3 linked regions of the Pigmentibacter sp. JX0631 genome follow. The protein of the gene in region 3 binds, or shares a complex with, the protein of the main gene of each other region. Links are inferred from orthologs where the notes say so. Each region holds a gene or a part of one and is shown on either strand. Other genes may lie near its edges. The genes, in order: QEJ31_RS07320, accB and accD.

Region 1 (7,566 bases), 260 kb from region 3 along the record:
TCTTTTTTTTCTGCGACTTTTTTTCGATCATTTTCTCTATAAACCAGATCACTATTTGGATTGTCAATAGCTTCATTTTTTTCTTCAGAATTAGGGGAGGTATCAGGAGCTATATTTTTTGTTAATTGTTGGAGTTCTCTAATAGTTTTTGTTGCTTCAGTTTCACCTTCATTTTTGTCAGTTGTATTTTGTACAGTTTGTGCTGCATTTTCATTTAAGCCAAAAGTTACTTCAACAATTTCAGGTTTTTCTTCGGTTATTTTTGAAACATAAGCAGAGATAAAAAAGGATGAAACAAAAAGAAAATGAACGACAAGAGCAATTAAAAAGTAAAATTGACCAGTTTTATAATATCCTTTTATTTCTAATGGGGATAAAAAAGGAATTTTAAAAGAGTTAGACTTTATATCAATTAATGGTTGTTTTATTCTTTTATTTAAAGGTAATTCATTAATCTTTATGTACCTTGGGCCTGAAAAAGAATGATCGATAAAAGGAGCTTTATCAGGATTAGAAAAGTAAATATTTGCTTTCGCAGAATAAGTCGATTTATTAAATTTGATCATGTTTTTTTCATCGACTTCAGGAAAACGATAAGATTTCAAATCTAAATGTATATTTTTATAATCATTCATTTTTTATCACGTTTGTTTTCGCCAACCATTCCTATTCTTTCTATACCAGCTTTTTGGGCTGCAGTCATAGCTGCCATAACTTTTCCATATGGAACACCATTATCAGCACGAATAAAAATTGAAGGATGTTCTTTATCTTTAGTTGAGTTCTTTAATACTGTAACAAGATTTATATCTTTAATAAACTCTTTTCCTATATAATAATCGCCGTTTTTATTTATAGATAAAACTAAGCTTTCACTAGACATTGATAAAGGTTTAGATTGAGACGTTTTAGGTAATTGAACATTAACTCCAGATATAGCAAAAGGAGCGGTTACCATAAAAATAATTAAAAGAACTAAACAGACATCAACAAAAGGTGTCATATTAATTTCAGCTATAAAATGACTTTTTCTTCTATTTTCTGATGAGCCTGTGTCATTATCAATTTGAAAAGACATATTATTTAGTCCTTTTTAAGCACTTTCGTTGTCTGATTTAATGGTATAATGTCTTTCTAAAATGTTAATAAAATCAGAAGAAAATCCATCTAATAAAACCAAATGTTTTCTTATTCTATTTAAAAGAATATTATAAAAAACAACCGCTGGTATAGCTACGAATAAACCGAGTGCTGTGGCAATTAAAGCCTCAGAAATACCAGGAGCAACTGATGCTAAACTAGAAGCGCCGCTAGCTCCAATATCGTGAAAAGCTCTTATAATACCAACAACTGTTCCAAATAATCCAATAAAAGGTCCTGCTGAAGAACAAACAGCAAGAATACTTAAATTAGTTGATAAATTTGCTTCTTCAAGCATTTTTTGTCTTGTAAGTGTTCTTTTAACTGTATCAAAAGAGATTGGTCCGCTGGCATTTCTTTTTTCACGAGTTTGTAGAACTCTTATCATTTCATTAAAACCAGAGCGAAATACTTCTCTTGCTGGACTGTAATCCATATCTTTAACTTTAAGATTTAGCTCAGATAGGCTTTTGGCTTCCCAAAAACTTGTTAAAAATCTTTCAGATAAACTGTGCATACTGCTTAACGATTTCATTTTGCCAATAATAACTGCCCAAGCCCAAATACTCATAATAGCTAATAAAAGCATTACAGCGAGTCCTACTGGGCCGCCATTCATTACTATTGATAGCCAATCTATTTTTGTTGAAGTTAATGCGTTATCCATTAAATTGCCTTCCGAATTTAATTAAAATTCACGAGAAATGATTAAATCTTTTTGAACAGCCAATTGCAATATTTTATTAGCAATATCTTCTTGTGAAAAACATGTTGAATCAAGAGAAAAAGCATCGTTTGCTGGTTTTAATGGAGAAAGTGTTCTATTTAAATCTCTTTCATCTCTTTCATGTATTTCTCTTAAAATTTCTTTAATGTCAGCATTTTGACCATTTTGCGAAAGTTCTTTTTTTCTTCGTTCAGCTCTTTCTTCTGCTGAAGCTGTCAAAAATATTTTTAAAGGAGCATCAGGAAAGACAACGGTTCCCATGTCTCTACCATCAACAACTGCTCCACTATTATTTAAAACAACCCTTCTTTGAATAGGAAGAAGTCTTTTCCTTATAAAGTCTTCTTGTGCAAGAATACTTGATAATTCTGAAACAAATGGTGACTTTATTTCATGAGAAATTTCTCTTTCACCAATAAATACTTTTCCAGTTGATGATTCTTGTCTATATCTTTCAGAAATAAAAGAAATAAAACGTTCAATATGCTCAACGTCAGTTATTTTCATATTTGATTCATGAAAAAGTAATGCTAATGTTCGATAAATTGCACCAGTTGTAACATAAATCCAACCTAGTTTATGAGCTACAATTTTTGCAACTGAGCTTTTTCCTGAACCCGCAGGGCCATCAATTGTTATTACTTTCAATTTATTCTCACTAAAATTATTTTCTAATTCTAACATGGTATCCTCATTTAAAGGCCAAGTGAGGATTCAACCTCTTCCCAAGATTCATCCCAGGATTTTGTTATTGGCTTTTCCGTACCTATTTTGGAAATAGGTGATGCGTTATCGAATGAACCAATCTGCATATATTTTCTGACTCTATCAAGCTTTAATTCTTCTTTTGACATTTTTTGTAATAAATTTAGGTTTTTTTCAAGAGTATCACCAATGGTTTCTATCGTTTCTTTTGCTTTCCAATGCGATCCCCCAAGAGGTTCTTTGATAATACCATCAATAATTTTGTTTTTTAAGGCTACATCTGCAGTTAAGCCAAGAAGATTTGCAGCTCTGTCAGCTTGACTGCCATCCTTCCACAAAATTGATGCACAACCTTCAGGAGAAATCACGCTATAAGTAGAATATTCCATCATGAAAACTTTGTTTGCCACACCTAATGCCAGAGCGCCTCCGCTTCCTCCTTCACCCAAAACAACTGAGACGATAGGCACAGATAACCTACTCATAACCATAATATTTTTAGCAATAGCCTCGCTCTGTCCTCTTTCTTCTGCATCCATTCCAGGATATGCACCAGGTGTATCAATAAAAGTAACTATTGGCAGATTAAATCTTTCTGCAAGATTCATGATGCGTAATGCTTTTCTGTATCCTTCAGGTTTGGGCATGCCAAAATTTCTTTTCATGTTTTCTTTGGTGCCACGTCCTTTTTGATGCCCAATGATCACGACTCTTTTATTTCTAAATAAGCCTATCCCGGCAACAATTGCTTGGTCATCAGCAAAGTTTCTATCTCCATGGAGTTCAATAAAATCAGTGCATAATTGATTCACAATATCCAAAGTATATGGTCTATTTGGATGTCTTGAGAGCTGGGTGATTTGATATGGAGTTAAGTTAGAATAAATTTCTTTTGCAAGAAGTTCAAATTTATTCTCAAGAATACAAATTTCTTCATTTAATTCTTTGGTATCATCTATTTTGTTAAGTAAAATTGAGGATTGTTGAGCTGCAATTCGAAGTTCAGATATTCTATTATAGAGTTCTTGGAGGGGTTTTTCAAGTTGCAAAATATCCATTTTGTTTTAATCCTCTTAAAGTGCTGTTATGTCACAACGAGTACAGCTCAAAACTAACTTCGAGCAATGTTAAAGTTGGTAGCAAAATTGAGTGAAATGGTCAAAAAAACTGAGGTAGTTTGCTATGAGTCATCAAGAGCCTACAAAGCAAAACGACGATTTAAAATATAATATGCGAGATATGGTGGCTGATTCAACTAGTGTTAGTTGGGTTGATGGTATTAACGGAAGATTATTTTATAGAGGTATTAATATAGCAGAATTAGCAGCGCATGCTACTTTTGAAGAAACTGCTTGGCTATTATTAACTGGAAAACTACCCACAAAGAGTAGATTAGATAGTTTTCAATGGGGACTAAGTAACATGTCCCATTCACAAGAAAAAGTAATAAGGATTATAGAAGAATTCCCTCAATATTCTAATCCCTTATTGGTTTTACAAACCTGTTTAGCATCATTAGCATGCATTGATAGGGAAGATGAATATTTAGAAGAAGAAAATTATATTGAAAAAGTAATGAGAATTATTTCTCAAACTCCAGTTATTTTATCTGCAGCGTATAGGCACTATTTAGGTGTTCCTTTATTAGAACCTCGATCGGATTTATCTTTTGTTGAAAATTTTATTTATATGTTATTTGGAAAAATTCCAACTAAAAATCAAACTAGATGTATGGAAATAGCTCTTATAATACAAATGGATCATGGGTTTAATCCGTCAACTTTTACTGCAAGAACAGTTGCTTCAACACTAGCAAATTTTTATTCAGCAACAAGTGCGGCAGTCGGCGCTTTAAGTGGTTCATTACATGGTGGGGCAAGTGTTTTGACTTTAGAAATGCTAGAAAAAGCTAAACAAAGTGAAAATGTTTCTTTATTTGTTCAAAATTTATTGCATTCTGGTGGGAAAATTATGGGTATGGGGCATAGAGTTTATAAAACAGTTGATCCTAGAGCAATTATTTTTAAAGATCTTTTAACCCAGCTAACAGCTAAAGAAGAAAAAACTAGTGATTTAAAAATTTTAAACCAAATAGAAGAAGAAGCAAGAAAGTATTTTAAAGAAAAAATGTTACCTATTTTTGTAAATGTAGATTTTTGGAGTGGTTCTGTTTATAAAAAACTTGGTATACATCCTGTATTATATTCGGCAATATTCGCTGCAGCTAGAATGGTTGGTTGGTGTTCGCATATTTTAGAATTACGACAAAATAATAGAGTTTATAGTCCGCTTTCTAATTATAATGGTGAAACTAATATTCCTTATATTCCTATTGAACAAAGATGAATTAATTTAAATTACTTGGAGTTAAAGTGTTTTTTATTTATGAAATGTGTCAAAAAATAATCTTATATATTTTAAAAATTTTTTATTTTTTTATAAAAGATAAAAAATTTAGAAGATTTGTTTATTTAAGAGATTCTGAAATTTTTCTTAAAAAAATTAAAGATTTAAAAGTTGAAAGTGGAAAAGAAATATACTGGTTCCATGTAGCAAGTGCTGGAGAAATGGAACAAGCTATACCTGTGGCAAGAAAATTATCTAAAGATTTAAATGTTCAATTTTTTGTTACTTACTATTCGCCTAGTGCAGAACCATTTTTGAAGAATTTTCCAAATATAATTGTGGCCCTCGGCTTACCAATTGATATTCGTAAAATTTACATATATGCAATAAAAAAAATGAACATAAAAAAAATATTTTTTGTTCGCTATGACATATGGCCATCTTTGTTTTATGTAAGTAAAATGAATTATCTTCAAATTAATTTATTATCTGCTTCTGAAAAGAAGACTAAAAATGGAATTTTTGGATATTTTAGTGCAAAATGGAATAAAAAATATTATAAAAATATAGATAATATTTTCGCGGTTTCAAAAGAAGATTTTAAATATTTTTCTAAAATAAATGCAAATAGTAATGTGTATTTAGCTGGTGATGCTAAATGGGCAAGGGCTTTTGAAAGGGCTAATTCATTATCAGAAAAAAAACTAGAGTATGATTTTTCTTGTTTTTTTTCTTTTTGTTTAGATCAAAAAAAGCTTATGCAAAAAAAATGTATTGTTTTTGGTTCTCCTCATAAAGAGGAGCATCATATATCAATCTTACTAACAAGCTTATTAAATGAATATTTTATAATTTATGTCCCGCATGATGTAAAAGAAGAAAGTTGTGGAAAAATAAAAAAAGAATTTGAAGAAAAAAATTGTAAAGTAATATTTTATTCAGAAATTGTTAAATTTCTAAAAAGTAATTTAATTGAAGAAAATAATACGAATTTTAATTTAAAATATGACTTAGAGATGGATAAAAATTATCAAATAAATAAAAATTATAATGTTTATAATTTAAAGTATAATGCGCATTATTTAGCTGATTTTCTTAGCCAATATGAAGTCATTATTTTTGATAAAATTGGCTATTTAGCAGAAATTTATGAAGTGGCTGATGTTGCCATTATTGGAGGTGGATTTGACGGGCAAATTCACAATGTTTTGGAAGCGGCAGCACATGCAGTGCCGGTATTACTAGGAAATTCTTTTCATAGAGCTAGAGAAGCTGCTGATTTGGTGAATTCTGAAGCAGCTATTTCTTTCCAAAACCCAAATGAGATGTTTCAATTTCTTGTTCAGTGGGTTAGTTTGAAAGAGAAGGGAAGTGACTCAACCCAACATCCTAGTATTCGTCTTAGTCAGGCTAGAACAAAGACGATAGAGTTATTTAAAAGTATTCCTGATACAAGTGAAATTATCTTGAATACCCTTTTACAGCAGGGGGTAAAAAAGAGAAATCTCTAGGTAATTCCACTTGTGTTTGGATTTTGAACCTTTTTGAAAAAAGAATATGAGTTATGGTCGCTAAGCAACTAGTTATAAATAGCACCTCCTACGAAACGCGCGTTGCGCTGATAGAAGGAGGTCAAGTATCGGAATATTACATAGAAAGAAGTCGAGATAGAGGTATCGTAGGAGGAATTTATAAAGGCAAAATAATTAGAGTTTTACCTGGAATGCAAAGTTGTTTTGTTGATATTGGCCTTGAAAGAGCTGCTTTTTTATATGGTGGCGATATAAAACCAGAAGGCTCTTATGAGCTTCCTGAGGGCTTTGATGAAGAAGGAAAAGGTCTTCATTCACAAAGTGAAGACGAAGAAAATTCTGAATCTAGTATTCAAAAAAGTATTGTGAAAAATTATAAAATTTCTGATTTAGTTAAAGAAGGTCAAGAAATACTTGTACAAGTTGCTAAAGATGCCATTAGTACTAAAGGGGCACGGGTTACTACCTACCTCAGTTTACCTGGTAGATATGTAGTATTAATGCCTAGTATTAATCATATTGGTGTAAGCAGAAGAATTCAAAGTGAAGACGAACGAACAAGATTACGAGCTATTGTACAAAAAATAAAACCTGAAGGTGCTGGAATCATAGTACGAACTGCGAGTGAAAATGTCCCTGATGAGAAAATTATTGCAGATATAGATTTTTTGGTAAAACTTTGGGATTCCTTAAAGACTAAAAGTTTAAAATCTAAATCCCCTTGTTTAGTTCATGAAGATCTTGATTTGGTATTTCGTGCAACAAGAGATTTAATATCTCGTGATTTAGATAGAATTGTTATTGATGATAAAAAAAGATATGAGGATCTTGTCAGATTTTTAAATAGATTTAGTGTGAAATTAGGCGCTCAAGTTCAATTATACCAAGGTGATACTCAAATATTTGATGCTTTCGGTATAGAACAAGAAGTTTCAAGAGCATTAGGTTCAAAAGTTTGGTTAAAATCTGGTGGATATTTAATCATTGAACAAACTGAAGCTCTAACTGCAATTGATGTGAATACAGGAAGATATGTAGGGAATAAATCTCTTGGTGATACTATTGTAAAAACTAATCTTGAAGCAGTAAAAGAAATTGTTCAACAATTGAGATTAA
Region 2 (7,514 bases), 1.6 Mb from region 3 along the record:
TTTATAAAATAGTATCATTTTAAAAAAGGGTTATATTGAAAAATATAGCCCTTTTTTAGCAGAAAAATTACTTTACAAATCCCGCACGCTCTAAAAAGCGAGTAGAATGTTTGCCTTGAATAAAATCAGGATGTTTTAATACTTCAAGATGAAATGGAATATTTGTTCTAATTCCATCGATGATAAATTCTTTTAATGCACATTCCATTTTTTGAATAGCTAATTCGCGTGTATCAGCAGTAATTATAAGTTTAGTTAACATGGAGTCATAGTAAGGTACCACAGTGTAACCATGATAAACGAACCCATCGACTCTGACACCCAAACCACCAGGACTAGAATAAGCTGTTATTTTTCCTGGCCAAGGTGCAAATGATTTAGGATCTTCTGCATTAATTCTACATTCGATAGCATGACCTTTTATAGAAATATCTTTTTGCGTAAAGGGAAGTTTTTCTCCCATTGCAACTAAAATTTGTGTTCTAACTAAATCTATTCCAGTAATTTGTTCAGTAACAGGATGCTCAACTTGAATACGAGTATTCATTTCCATAAAATAAACGTTTTTGTCATCATCCATTAAAAATTCTACAGTACCCGCTCCATGATAACCAACTTCTTTTGCAAGTGAGACAGCATAACTACCAATTTTGTTTCGTTCTTTTTCCGATAATAAATTACACGGAGCTTCTTCAATTACTTTTTGGTGCCGACGTTGGATACTGCAATCTCGCTCACCTAAATGGACAATATTGCCATGTTTGTCGGCCATAATTTGAATTTCAACATGTCTTGGGTTTTCAAGATATTTTTCAAGATAAACTTCAGAGTTGCCAAATGCAGCACCTGCCTCTTGTCTACAAGTAAAATAGGCTTTTTCTAAATCTGCTTCTTTATGGACGATTTTCATACCTCTACCGCCACCACCGCCACTTGCTTTTAAAATGACTGGAAAACCTATTTCTTTTGCTGTTTTTTTAGCTACATCTATATTTTCAATTGCGGACTTTGATCCGGGTAAAAAAGGTAAGCCTGCTTTCCTAGCAACGTCTCTTGCTGCAACTTTTTCACCAAGCTTCCGCATTTGTTCGGGGGTGGGACCAATAAATGTAAAATTACATTTTGCACAAACTTCAGCAAAATGCGCATTTTCAGATAAAAATCCATATCCTGGATGGATAGCGTCTGCACCACTTACTTCTGCGGCTGCTATAATTGCAGGAATATGTAAATAACTTTTTTTACTTTCTGCGGGGCCTATACAAATACTTTCATCAGCCAATTTTGCATGCAAACTGTGTGCGTCTGCTTGCGAATAGATGGCCACACTTTTTATTCCTAATTCTCTACAAGCGCGAATGATTCTAACTGCAATTTCGCCTCTGTTCGCAATAAGAATTTTTTTCATAATAATTTTTCTCACAATTGGATTTACATAGCAGGAGCAACAATAAACAAAGGAGTTCCAAATTCTACGGGTTTTGCATTATCAACTAAAACAGCTACTATTTCTCCATCTATTTCAGCCTCTATTTCATTCATTAATTTCATTGCTTCAACTATACAAAGAGTTTGCCCTTTTCTAATTTTTGCTCCTAAATCAACAAATGGTGCCGCATCAGGGTTAGAAGAACGATAAAAAGTTCCCACAAAAGGGCTTGTAATCGTTATTCCATCAGGAAGTTTTTTCGCTACTTTTTCTTCTTTATTTGCATTTTGTTGTAAGGTTGTTTCTTGCTCAGATGTACTATCTGTTGAAACATTACCATTTTTTGAAGACAATGCTATTGAATTTGTCTGTAAAGTTGGCTGCACTGTCGGGTTAAAAAGAGATGCCTGTGTTACATTTCTTGCTAAAGAAATTTTCTCACCAGAGGATTCTGCTTGCACCACATCAAACCCATGCTTTGCCATTAATGACATCAATTTTTCAATTTTATTTACATCAACCATTTTTTTTTCCTCTAAAAATAACCTGTAACTCAAAATTACAGATTTAAGTATATTCTTATACCTAAATTACGAACGTTTAAAGTTCTATAAAAAACAACCTCAGATTTCCATAATTCCTTTAAGAAAGTCAATACCTTGAGAAGAATTCTCGAATCTGTTCTCTTTGTTTTTTCGCAATAAAAAAGCTGGCAGATTAACCTTACCAGCTTAAAATATATGTATTCTTTATTTATTTTCTATTTACCCTATCTACATAAACACCTTCACGAGTGTCAATTCTTAGGATATCTCCCTCGTTGATATGAAATGGGACACTTACTACAAGTCCTGTTTCTAATTTTGCAGGTTTGCTGCCTCCTGTAGCAGTATCTCCTCTTACACCAGGGGCTGTTTCTACAACTTTTAATTCTACAAAGGTTTCAGTTTCGACACCTATTGGTTTATTATTAAAAAATACTACTTTTATCACTGAGTTTTCGATTAAATAGTTCTTTGTGTCGCCAACTTCTAAGTTTGTTAGAGAAATTTGTTCGTAGTTTGCAGTATCCATGAAATTATAGCCATCAGCATCATTGTAAAGGAACTGCATATTTCTTTCTTCGACATCCGGTTTTTCTAGCTTGTCACCACTTTTAATATTGTGCTCGACAACTTGCCCAGTTCTTAAATTTTTTACCTTAGTTCTTGTAAAAGCTGCACCTTTACCAGGATTGACATGCTGAAAATCTACTATTACCCAAGGATCATTATTCATTAAAACTTTGAGACCTCTTCTAAAATCACGGGTATCATACATGCTACTCATATAAAAATCTCCTTTTCATGCGAATCTGAACTAACATCTTTAATATAAAAATGCAATCAAGGAAATTTGCTAGAGATTTATTAAAATATATCTTAAAATTTTAGCCACCCCTTCCATGCATAGCCAATTATTCCAAAGTATTCATTCATTAAACTTACAGATGTTATCGCATTGTTGAAGTTAAAGATACCTGAGCCATAGGAATCTTGTGCGAGAACTGATATTGGACAAACGTTAAAACCTTGTTTTTCAAAAGTTTTTCTTGCTCTGAACATATGAAAATCATTTGTAATTAATATAATATTTTTTTCAATTTTATTTTCTGAAAAAATATTTTTTACATAAGCTGAATTTTGATATGTATTTTTGCTTTCTTCTTCAGTTATTACTTTTAAATGATTATTTTTTTTAATAAAATAGTTTAAAAAAACTTTCATTGCTTCGGCTTCGCTTTGTTTAATTTCTTTATTCGTATAACCACCTGTTAATACCACTGGTATTTGTAACCTTTTTGTTTCATTAGTATTCATTAATATTAGTAATTGTGATAAACCCATTAGCCGTATTTGCGAATTTGTTGCCGGTAAGTTTTCTTGAAATATACCACCACCAAGAACAACTATTGCATTTGCCTGTTTAATACAGTGTGGAAGATCTTTCGATATTATTAAATTATTTTTTTTATTTTCTTTTTGTTCACTTAAAATTAGCAAAGGTTTTATAAGAATATCAGGAGTTTTTCGAAAACAAAAGATTCCAAATAGTAATGTTGCAAGTGTTATTAATATTTTAGTTATTTTCTTTGCGACACACAACCATAGAAATATACAACAAATCAGTAAAATTATGATAGGTAGTCCAGCATCATAGGAAAAATCTTTCAGATAATTTTTTAAATCTAAGTCCCATGTAACTATTTCTTGATTATTATTCATAACTCTAACCTTCTTCCAATATCCAAGTAATTCTTTCGTTTATTCTATATCATATTGTTAAGAAGGTTTAAAAGAATCATTCACATGAAGTGAGTTTATATTTTTTTTCATTTAAATCAAAACATTTTATATAGGGTTGGTTAACAGTATCACAAAATCCAGCATAAATTTTTCTAAAATGCTGACAGTGTTTATTAGCATCATTTCCATAAAATGTTGCTAATTTTTCTTTTTTTAGCATTTCTGGGACATCTACTATTAAGTCAACAGAGTCGACCTTTGTACAACCAACCAGGAAATTAAAAAAAATAAAGGTAATTATTATCAAAAGGCATTTTTGCATTAGCATACCTCAAATTCTGATATTTACCTTTACCTTAACTTTTTTTATTTTGCATTTCAATTAGTTAACTTTTGTCACTTACCATTCCAAACCAAAACCTGTTTGGTATTCTGTAACACGGGTTTCGAAAAAGTTTTTTTCTTTTGGAAGATCCATAATTTCATTCATCCATGGGAACGGTGTTTCTTCTTCACCATATATTGGTTCTAGACCAATACTTTCAATTCTTCTATCCGCTATATAACGAATATATTTTGCAAATTGTGCTTTTGAAAGACCTAAGATATCTCTTGGCAGGGCATCTGCAACAAATGCATCTTCTAGTTCTACGACATGCTCAATATTTTGCCTTACTTCTGCTTGCAACTCTGGTGTCCAAATATCTTCATTTTCTAAGATATATTGATTAATAAGTTTTGTTCCAAATCGACAATGCAAACTCTCATCACGGACAATATATTCAAGCTGCTCTGATGTTCCAACTAAAAGATTTCTTCTTTTGAAATTAAGTAACAAAACAAAAGCGCTATAAAATTGCATTCCTTCCATGCCGACATAATATGCACATAAATTTTTTAAAAATAAAGCTCTACCTTCCTTTGTTTTTGTAGTAAAACCTTCATTTAAAATACCCTCAAAAAATTGAGCTTGAAAGTCGTGTTTATCTTTGATTGTTCCAACTTTTTTGAACTCGCCAAAGACTTCTTGTTGATCCATAGAAAGCGATTCAACTATGTGTGAATAACTCCAAGAATGAATGCTTTCTTGAAAAGCTTGAGCTGTTAAATATTGGCGGCATTCAGGATTAGTAATGTGCTTATAGATAGCCATAATAATATTATCACCTACAAGAACATCAGTATTTGCAAAAAAACTTAAAATTTTCTTGATTAGATGTCGTTCATCGGTCGTTAAATAACCCATATTTTTCCATTGAGAGATATCAGATGCCATTGATATTTCTTGTGGTAGCCAATGGTTTTTACATAAATTTTTAAACTCATCCCACGCCCATGGATAATTAAAAGGCATTAATTGTGGTCTTATTTCATTGATTAACATTTTTTTCTCCTAGCTTATTCTTTTTACTGACATGATTCGCAATCTGGATTTTCGATAGAACAAGCTTTTACTTCAGTCGGTTTTATATCTTTCTTTTTAGCAACAATACTTGATTTCTCAACACTTGTAGCTGCTTTTGTTCTTAGATAGTAAGTTGTTTTCAAACCACTATGCCAAGCATAACGATACATTTCATCAATTTTCTTTCCACTTGGAGCAGACATATATAAGTTCAAACTTTGAGCCTGATCTATATAAACTTGTCTCAATGCTGCACAACGAATCAATTGTTCAGGTTCGATATCAAAAGCTGTTTTATAGAGCTCTTTTATATGTTCAGGTAATTCGAGTGTTGCAAGAGACCCATCATTTATTTTTAATTCACGTGCTAACTCAGTATTCCACATGCCTAAATTTTTTAAGTCGTCTATTAAATATTCATTAATAATTGTATATTCTCCGCCCATGTTACTTTTTACATATAAATTTTTATATGTCGGTTCTATAGACTGAGTACAGTTAGAGATATTAGATATAGTTGCTGTGGGTGCTACTGCAAGACAAAGACTGTTACGCATTCCTTGAGAAACATGAGTTTTCAAATCGTTCCAATTTAGATTTAGATTAAATCCATCATTTTTTAATAACTCTTGACAAGGTAACAATTCTCCATTGTCATTTTGAAAATGTTGAGGTGCTCTTGGAAGTGTAACATGATCTCCTAATTCGGTTATGGTGTCTTTTGGTACCAGTCCTTTAGACCAAGAAGATCCATTAAAAGTAGAGTAACTTCCTCTTTCCTGTGCTAATAAAGCAGAAGCTTTAATTGCGTAATAACTGATTTGTTCTGCAATATTTTCAGCCATCCACATTGCTTCTGGCTTTGAATACGGTATTTTCTTCAAATATAAGACATCTTGAAAACCCATAAACCCTAAACCAACTGGTCTATGTCTATGATTTGCCCTTTCAGCAGACTTAATGGGATAAAAATTTTCAGAAATTACATTGTCCAACATACGCATGCCTACACGAACTGCATATTCTATGGTTTTCCCTGGATTTTCTGATAAGAAAACAGCCTTTAGATTGATTGAACCTAAATTACAAACAGCTGTTTCTTCAGCATTTGTGTTTAATGTAATTTCTGTACACAAATTACTGCTATGTACAACACCAATATGGCGTTGTGCGCTACGTAAATTACAAGGATCTTTAAAGGTCACCCATGGATGCCCTGTTTCGAAAATCATTGTTAAAATTTTTCGCCACAATTGAAGTGCGGATATTTTACGAAAGTTTTGTATTTTTCCTTGGTCTGCTTTTAATTCATAATCCAAATAAGCCTTTTTAAACTGATCACCATATAGATCGTGTAAATCGGGTGTTTCAGAAGGGCAAAATAAAGTCCACTCTTTATTTGCTTCAACTCGTTCGAGAAAAAGATCTGGTATCCAATTTGCTGTATTCATATCGTGGGTACGACGACGTTCATCGCCAGTATTTTTTCTGAGTTCTAGAAAATCTTCGATATCCAAATGCCATGTTTCTAAATATGCACAAACAGCACCTTTTCTTTTTCCACCTTGATTAACAGCGATTGTTGATGAATCTTGGACTTTAATAAAAGGGATGACTCCTTGTGAGCGTCCATTTGTGCCTTTGATCCAACTCCCACTTGCTCTAATGTTACTCCAATCATTACCTAGACCTCCAGCATATTTAGAAAGCATTGCATTATCTGAATATTGTCTATAGATATCGAGTAAATCGTCTTGAGTTGTAGTTAAAAAACAAGACGACATTTGGGAATGATTTGTTCCTGAATTAAATAGAGTAGGAGTGCTCGGTACATATAGCATTTGTGAAATAACGTCATAAAACTCTGCTGCATGTTTTGTGGCTTCTTGCGCATTATCTTCTGCTAATGCAACCCCCATTGCAACTCTCATCCAGAAATGCTGTAAAGTTTCATAACGCATCCCTTTTTTATGCAAAAGATAACGATCATAAAGAGTATGGGCGCCAAGATAGTCAAATAAATAATTTCTTTCGTGCTTAATGCAAGAGTTCAAGTATTCTAAGTCTAACTCACGCAAGCGGTTTGTAAGTTGTCCAAACTCTGTACCAAATTTTACATATTCCATTAATGTTGGGTAATGTTTTTCTTCTTCAGGTAAATGCGACTGTGATGATTCTAACCCAATCGTTTGGAGAACTTCTAAACGCAATTGTTCAGATAGTATGCTAGCGGCAATGTATGAATATTCCCTACCCTGTTCAATAAATGGGCGCACATCAAGAATGATATTTTGTAATGATGAATTAAAGTCTACATTTGGAAAACTTAACTCATTAAAATTCACTTTTGGATGATAAGGTCTATAAGTAGTTATTGCCATGAATAAATCTCCAG
Region 3 (7,673 bases):
TGATTGGAGAATTTAATTCTATTATCGAATTAATTTTTGCCTGATCTATTTTAAATTCAAGAGGTAACCCTTCTAAAATTAATTCATTAAGAACATACTTTGCACCTTTATCAATTCGAAATATAATATCCATTTCAGACTTATCTTGTGATGGAATAAAGTCAGGCGCTGCTACTTGAACATCTGCATAACCTTCTTCTAAATAAAGATTTTTCAGCTTGTCTCGATATGTTCCTATATTATCTTTAGAAAAAGGTATTCCTGTTGAAAAGAAAGATTTTTTTAGTCCAATATATTCTAGAACATCATCTTCACTTTGAGGCAATTGACCAATAAATGTTACTTTTCCAATTTTAACTAGTGGTCCTTTTTTAACTAAGAATTTTAAAACAGTATTTCCTTTACTATCTATAACTCTTTCTGGTTCAGATACAACAGGAAATGCATAACCTTCTTTTTGATAAAAATTAGTTAAAATTGTTACTAAATCACTATCTGTCATTAAAATTATATCAGAATAAGTTAAACTTTGCTTAGATTGAAGAAAATCTTGTAAAAGCACACCGGTTTCTTGATCATAAATTTGAAAAGTTGTTCTTGGACCTTTCTCTATTTCCAAAGATAATTTTGCACTTTCTTTACTAGCGGAATAAGAAATATTTTTCATTTCAACTTTAGCCTGTAAATAACCTTGTTCTAAATAGTTTTCTTTTGTAAGATCTAATGTTTCGTTTATTATCTTTAAATCACATATTGTACCGGTCTCTATTGGAGCTGTTATAAAATTTAATAAGTTTGAATATGAATCTTCAATCACAACTTGATCAATGCGGCATGGATTATTTTTCTCAACCTCAAAAACTACCTGAACATAATCACTAGATAATTCATTTACTTTTGTTGAAACAACTTTTGCATTTAAAAAACCATGCTCAAATAAATTTCTGCGAATTTTTTCAGCATCTGAATTTAAAATTGACTCGTTGAATGGCTGTCCTCTTTGGCTAGAAATAATTCGTAAATATTCAGACAATTCAGATGAGTTTAATCCGTTTATTATTATTTCTTGAACTCTTTTAATTGTTGTAGCTTTTGTTATAAATATAGTTTCATTTGTTTTAGAAATATATTTTTCAACTTCTACATTTTGATATAATTTAGTTTCTACTAACTCTGAAATAATAGCATCATCTAACTCACTTAATGGAACAGATGATAAAGTTGCAAGTATATCAGGATAAAAACTTACTTCTTTTCCATCTACAAACAAATGAAGCTCAACCGACTTAGGAGCGATAGATGGATCAAGCAGCCTGTATTTATTTATTTGACCAAAAGCTACAAATGGAACGAAAGAAAATAAAAAAACACAAATTATTTTAAAAAACTTATTGACTTCCAAATCTAAACCTCAGCCCACCAGTGTAATCACTTAATGATTGTTGTTGTGTGGAGGACGTAGATGAGTTTGTCATAGAATAAGAACTAAACAAACTAATAACATCATTTAAAAAGTAATCTGCTGTAAATGATGGTGAAGGTGAAGCACCTGCATCTCCAGATTGTCCTTGGTAGCTTACACCTAAATTAAATCTTTCTGCAACGGAGCGACTGGCAGTTACTCTCCAACTGTATTGCCCATTTTGAGAAGTAGGTACTACATTTACATTATCGAAAAGACCTGCTGTTACTGTATTTACTGTAGAATTTAAAACTCCTAAACCAGGAGTGCTATCACCAAATGAGAAAAAGACATTTGTAGAAGCTGAAAGCAAGTTTGCGCTTGAGCTTTGTGCTGGAATTTGTCCTGTTGAAATAATAGAAATAATATCGAACTCCGTCATTCTATCTCCATTTGGTAAATTTGGGGGAATAATACTAAGATCTATTTTTGGTCTACTAAATCTTCCATTTAAATTGGCAAGAATTGTATATGAGGCAACTCTAGATTCCATTTGAATATCAATATTTGGATCATATTTTTGCAATTCAATAAAATTGAAATCAGCTCGTTTAACATCGAATCTGCTTTTCAATAAAAACAAGTTAGCTCTATCAGTTGTTAAGTTACCTACTATAACTGGATTTGTTGTATCACCAGCAATATGTAAAGTTGGTGATGTTGAAAATTTTCCTCTTACACACTGAGTTTGAATGACTAGAGAATTCAAAGCTTGAAAATTAATATTAAGGTTTGCAATAGGTACAGAAGATCCTTGTGTCGTATTTAAACTTGAATTTTGTAAATTTAATTGTCTAGTTATTTCATCACATCCAATATCTTTAAAAATTCGGAATTTACTAATAGTAACATCTCCAGAAATATTATATGGCATTGAGTTCCCAGAAATTGAAATTCCAGCATCAAAGGTAGTATCAATTACTTGAATAATTGGAACAGGTACTCTTAAATCTACATTCTGTGCTGACAATTTGAAAAAAAGATCAGGTGATTCAGGATTTTCACTAAATAATTTTGAAAAATCTATACTCCCTGCACCATTAATATAACCTGTTCCTTTTTCTGCATAAAAGGAATTCAATTCTAATTTATTTCCATTAAACTCGAACTTTCCATATAAATTTGTAAACGCCGGCTGATAATTTTTCAAAAATAAAGTTTTCGCATCAAGAATTATTGATCCTGATGTTGTTAAATCAGATAAGTATCCATCTAAAATAAATTGTCCTTTTAAATTTCCTTCAGACGAACCGAAGTCTTCATGCAATTGATCAATTTTATTAAGATTAGCATCAATATTCAAAGATGTATTTAAATATTTATTTTCTATATTAAAATTTGATTTTCCAATCTCAACTTTTCCAATTTGCCCATTCATTTGAAAAGTATTTAAATTAATACTTTTCCCATTAAAGTTAATAAGACTCGTGGTATTAATATCCATTAACATTCTTCCGACTTGAATATGTCCAGAATTCAATGATCCATTTCCTACCCATTTTTGATACCATTTTTCATTTTTAAATTGATCAAAACCTAAAGGTCCTTGAAAATTAAATGCTCCGTTAAATTGAGAAAATAAATTATAATTAACCCTTACATTATCATTTAGTAGATTTGTTGCATCGAAATTTATTAATTTTATATTAAGTATAGAATTTTGTTCCAAATCCCTTGGCATTAAGTAATTTCCAACGATCTGGTTATTATATAAGGAAAAATCTATTGAAAAATTTTTATCTGCTTTTTGTTTACCTACCAAACTAATATCACCAAACCAAGAATTATTAACTGAGAAATCAGCTGCTAGTAATTTAAAATTACCCTCTAATTCATGCCATTTTCCTGCCATTTCAAGATTTGCATTTAATTTTCCAGTTAAAGTATTCTCAGGAGTAGATAGGGCTGAAATTGGAAAATTATTTACCTTCCCTTTAAATCCTGAATTATCAAAAGAAAAATTATTTAATTCAAAAAATGCAAAAGAAGCTCCTTTTCCTGAAACATTTTTGTCAGGAATTTTATCTTGGATATTATTAAATAAAATTACAGAATTTGCACATATTCCAATTTTGCAGTTTAAAATTATCTTTGAATCTTGAACTTTTCCATTTAAAAATTCTAAATTCTCAATACTAGAATTCATTTTCAATGTCCAAGTCGAAGGATGCATTATTAAACCAGAAAGAGATGTGGAAAACTTCTTTACTTTCCCTTTAGTAGAATAAAATGCAGGTTTAATCCAAAATTTATTTGCTTCAATTATTGAATTTAAATCTAGATTCTCTCCAGAAGCTTCTATTTTTGAATTAAGATTATCGTATTCTACATCAACAGAGTTTAATTTTAAAATTGAATCTTCTGTAGTATTTTTATTTTTAAAATTAATAAATGCATTTTTTGTCCATATCCCATAATTATCTAAACCAACTTCACCAGAATAATTACTAAATTCAACACCAAACATTTCTCCATTTGAAGCATTTGCTAGTCCTTTAAATACCACATTTGTTGACCCTGGGTCTACTTTGATATTTCCGGAAAAATCACCGATTCCTAGGGTTTTAAATTTTAAAAAATATTCTAATATATTTAAATTTAAATCCTTACCCGTTAAAGAAGCATTTGCAGAAATACCTTTTGCTGGAGTAAAATCTATGTAAGCAGAATTTATATTAAGATTTCCTGAATTTTCATTTATTTTCTTTGCTATAAATCCATTTGTATTATCTAGAACTAAACCTAATACAGAAGCTGATAGATTGAGATTAAAATTAATCGTTGGAAGCGGAGGTCTTTCTTTATTATCTTTAAAAGTTGTAACTAACATATTTTTTGCAGAACCAGAACCTATTGCTGTTAGTTCAAAAACTTTTTTTTCGTTGGGGCTCATAATTTTCCCTGTGACTAACATTTTATCAGAAAATATTCCGAAATCTACAGGAGTAAAAGAAGCTCCTAAACCATTAAGTAATTCAGCAAAACTTAAGTTATCAATTTGAGCTTCATTTTCAAAATTAAATGAATCAAATAATTCAAATTTACCTTGAGAATAAATATTCCCATTTTTGTGTGTTTTTATTTTAGCTTTCGAATAAACTATAGATCTATCTTTGAAATGTAAATCAGCATTTCCATTATAGATATCAAATTGCATTAATTTAAAATCTTTCCATACTACTCGACCATCAAAAATAGGTTCATCAAACAAATTTTTTCCAGAAACAACTGCTCCAGACAGTACAGCGATACCTTTTGCATCCATTTCTAATAAATGAAAAATATCTTTTGCATTTAATTTTAGTGAACCAATATTTGCAATATAAGTTGACTCTATTAGATTTGAAGAAATATGGCCTCTTATATCCGTATTTAATTCTGCTAAATTACTTTTAAGTTCAAATTTATCAGAATAAACACTCCCATCAATTCCTAATAAAATAGTACTTTCTAGATGATTTATATAGACTTTATCCAATAAAAATGGAAATACCAGTGTTGTATCAGTTACCAACAATGAATTTTTTAATATTGGAATACCGCTCTTATTTAATTCTTTTTCAATTTCAATGTGTGATAAAGTAATTTTTTGATAATTTTTATTTATTTCTTTTCCTAAAATAAAACTTATATTAATACCTTCGATAGAAAATGGTATTTTAGTAATATTATCTTGTAATATTTTCGGAATATTTATAGGTTCATTATCGTCTTCCATTTGTAAAAAATCAGGTAAAATTAATTTATTTTTATCATCATAACCTAATTGTATTCCACCTCCTCGCAAAGTAATTTTTTTAATAACAGGTGTTCTTCGAAAATATGAAGCTAAAATATCAAATGAAATAGTTAGCTGATTAAGTCCAAAATTGAAATTTCCTAATTGTTTAGAAGCATCAACTTTGTTCTTAATTTCTTTAATATACACTTCATTTAAATTAAGTGAACCCGTAAAAAAATTTAAACTTAATGAACCTAAACTTAATTTTAATTTACTTTTTTCTAAATAATTTACATTGATATATTCCACAATTGCATGTTGAATAGTTTGACTATTTAGAATAAAAAAAACAAGTGCATTCATTGCTATAAACGTCACAATAACAAACAACAGTAATCTTTTTAAAAACTTAATCACTCAATTCATTCCTATATTGGAAGCAAATTTCCTTTTTTATGTTAACATTCAGTCACAAAAAGTGCCATTGAGTTTTGACCAAATGCTTACTCTTTGTTATGGACTACCCACCATATTCTGTCGAGGAGGTTACTTAACATGGGATGGCTATCGCGCGAACCAGCAAAACTTCAAGATGTGTCAGAAAAAAAATCACTACCAAGTGGGGTTTGGGAAAAATGCCCTTCCTGCTCAGAAATTGTTCTTATATCAGATCTTGAAGAAAACCATCTTGTTTGCCCAACTTGCAACTATCATCATCGATTCCCAGGTGAACAGCGTATTGAACTTCTTATTGACAATAATACTTTTTTTGAATGGGATCACACTCTTTGTAGTAATGACCCCCTGCTGTCTGATGATGGTCGGCCTTATAAAGACCGTCTTAAAAATATGATCAAAAAAACTTCTAAATATGATGCGGTAATTACCGGTGCAGGTCTTTTAAATAACAGACCAGTTGCTTTAGGCGTACTTGATTTTTTCTGGATGGGTGGAAGCATGGGCTCCGTTGTGGGAGAACGAATTAATAGAATGTTTGCCAGAGCCAGAAGAAATAATATGCCAGTTATTCTTGTCAGTAGTAGTGGAGGAGCAAGAATGCAAGAAGGTCTTTTATCCCTCATGCAAATGGCAAAAACTTCGACAGCCATAGCTCTACATCGAGAAGCCTCTCTACCTTTCATCAGTGTTATGTGTGATCCTACAACTGGAGGCGTTGCGGCTAGTTTTGCAATGCTGGGCGATATTAATTATGCAGAACCTAAATCTACTATAGGTTTTGCAGGTAGAAGAGTAATTGAAAATATTATTAGACAAAAATTACCAGAAAATTTTCAAACAGCTGAATTTTGTTTTGAGCACGGTGTTTTAGATAAAATAGTCAAAAGACAGGAAATGAAAGAAATACTCTCCAGAACTTTAAATATATTGTGTGAACCATTACCAAAAAATAAACAAAAAAATTAAAATGGTTTCATTTATATGAAATACACTTTACCAAAGTTTACCCCTCAAATAATCTCTCCCTTGCTTAAACCTTATTATAATAAAGTAAGGGGTAAAATGATTCCTGGTTCTCATCGTTTACATTTGCTTTTGAAAAATTATTTGAAAGATGGAGTGTTGAATATTCCATCCGTGATTGTCGCTGGAAGCAACGGAAAAGGTACCACCTGTGCATTTATTGAAAGCATTTTAAGATCTCATGGTTTTAAGACAGGTCTTTATACCTCGCCGCATTTAATACATCCAAATGAAAGAATTAGAATAAATGGTATTCCGTTGTCAGAGGATGTTTTTGAAAAAAATCTCTTAACCATCATTGCTGAAGCGCAAAATACCTTACCTGATGCAAGTTTATTTGAAATATTAACCGCAACTTCTTTATTTACTTTTAAAAAAGAAGACATCGATTTTTTAGTCTGCGAAGTTGGTTTGGGGGGATTGTTAGATAGCACAAACTGTATTTCACCTTTGGTTAGCGTGGTAACTTCTATAACCTTGGAACATACTGAAGTTTTAGGTGATAGTGAAGAAAAAATTGCTGCAGACAAATCATATGTTTCTAGAAGAAATAGACCAGTAATTTTAGGGGATTTAAGTCCATCAGCACTTTCTGGTGCAATCAAAACAATTCAACTAATTGGTGCAATACCTAAATTATTTTCGACTGCATTCAATGAAAAATTCAATACCGTTTTTTCTCAAATTAAATTAAGCAATCATTCAGATTTAACTTTTGCGAACCTAAATATTGCAAATTTAAAAACAGCTCTTCTTGCTATTCAAGAAATTGAATTAGAAATACAATATCACTTAAATAAAAAATTTCTTTTTAATTATGAAAAAACTATTGAAGGAATCAAAAAAACACAATGGCCTGGTAGATTTGATATTAGGCAGATAGAAAATAGAACAATCATTTTTGATGCTTCACATAATCCTGATGGTTTTGAATTCTTTTTACAAGAATATAAGCGATCTGAATTTTCTGAAAGACGTTGTACATTAGTTTTTGCCAGCTTAAGTGAT

What was found.
Region 1: the proteins of accD (region 3) and QEJ31_RS07320 are in contact, whole or in part, in a solved structure (PDB 8UXZ), measured with the Escherichia coli proteins. The link is inferred for Pigmentibacter sp. JX0631 from one-to-one orthologs.
Region 2: the proteins of accD (region 3) and accB are in contact, whole or in part, in a solved structure (PDB 8UXZ), measured with the Escherichia coli proteins. The link is inferred for Pigmentibacter sp. JX0631 from one-to-one orthologs.

What each region holds. Positions count from the first base shown.
Region 1 is NZ_CP123622.1:1,674,500-1,682,065, forward strand. The notes cover bases 1,597-4,401. They hold QEJ31_RS07320 (acetyl-CoA carboxylase carboxyltransferase subunit alpha), read right to left. Parts: upstream 3,631-4,401; coding sequence 2,563-3,630; downstream 1,597-2,562. Other genes in these bases: QEJ31_RS07310 (MotA/TolQ/ExbB proton channel family protein), read right to left, coding at 1,597-1,807; cmk ((d)CMP kinase), read right to left, coding at 1,829-2,551; QEJ31_RS07325 (citrate/2-methylcitrate synthase), read left to right, coding at 3,755-4,401. In the rest of the region: QEJ31_RS07300 (cell envelope integrity protein TolA), read right to left, coding at 1-635; QEJ31_RS07305 (biopolymer transporter ExbD), read right to left, coding at 632-1,078; more of QEJ31_RS07310, read right to left, coding at 1,094-1,596; more of QEJ31_RS07325, read left to right, coding at 4,402-4,918; QEJ31_RS07330 (glycosyltransferase N-terminal domain-containing protein), read left to right, coding at 4,945-6,429; QEJ31_RS07335 (Rne/Rng family ribonuclease), read left to right, coding at 6,483-7,566. UniProt on the Escherichia coli protein: Component of the acetyl coenzyme A carboxylase (ACC) complex. First, biotin carboxylase catalyzes the carboxylation of biotin on its carrier protein (BCCP) and then the CO(2) group is transferred by the carboxyltransferase to acetyl-CoA to form malonyl-CoA.
Region 2 is NZ_CP123622.1:3,499,521-3,507,034, forward strand. The notes cover bases 193-2,945. They hold accB (acetyl-CoA carboxylase biotin carboxyl carrier protein), read right to left. Parts: upstream 1,954-2,945; coding sequence 1,432-1,953; downstream 193-1,431. Other genes in these bases: accC (acetyl-CoA carboxylase biotin carboxylase subunit), read right to left, coding at 193-1,411; efp (elongation factor P), read right to left, coding at 2,183-2,749; QEJ31_RS15115 (YdcF family protein), read right to left, coding at 2,851-2,945. In the rest of the region: more of accC, read right to left, coding at 68-192; more of QEJ31_RS15115, read right to left, coding at 2,946-3,693; QEJ31_RS15120 (hypothetical protein), read right to left, coding at 3,770-4,036; QEJ31_RS15125 (ribonucleotide-diphosphate reductase subunit beta), read right to left, coding at 4,115-5,098; QEJ31_RS15130 (ribonucleoside-diphosphate reductase subunit alpha), read right to left, coding at 5,122-7,500. UniProt on the Escherichia coli protein: This protein is a component of the acetyl coenzyme A carboxylase complex; first, biotin carboxylase catalyzes the carboxylation of the carrier protein and then the transcarboxylase transfers the carboxyl group to form malonyl-CoA.
Region 3 is NZ_CP123622.1:1,939,189-1,946,861, reverse strand. Bases 4,762-7,673 are described here. They hold accD (acetyl-CoA carboxylase, carboxyltransferase subunit beta), read left to right. Parts: upstream 4,762-5,738; coding sequence 5,739-6,608; downstream 6,609-7,673. Other genes in these bases: QEJ31_RS08480 (Mur ligase family protein), read left to right, coding at 6,705-7,673; QEJ31_RS08490 (hypothetical protein), read right to left, coding at 4,762-5,600. Outside these bases: QEJ31_RS08495 (outer membrane protein assembly factor), read right to left, coding at 1-1,402; more of QEJ31_RS08490, read right to left, coding at 1,389-4,761.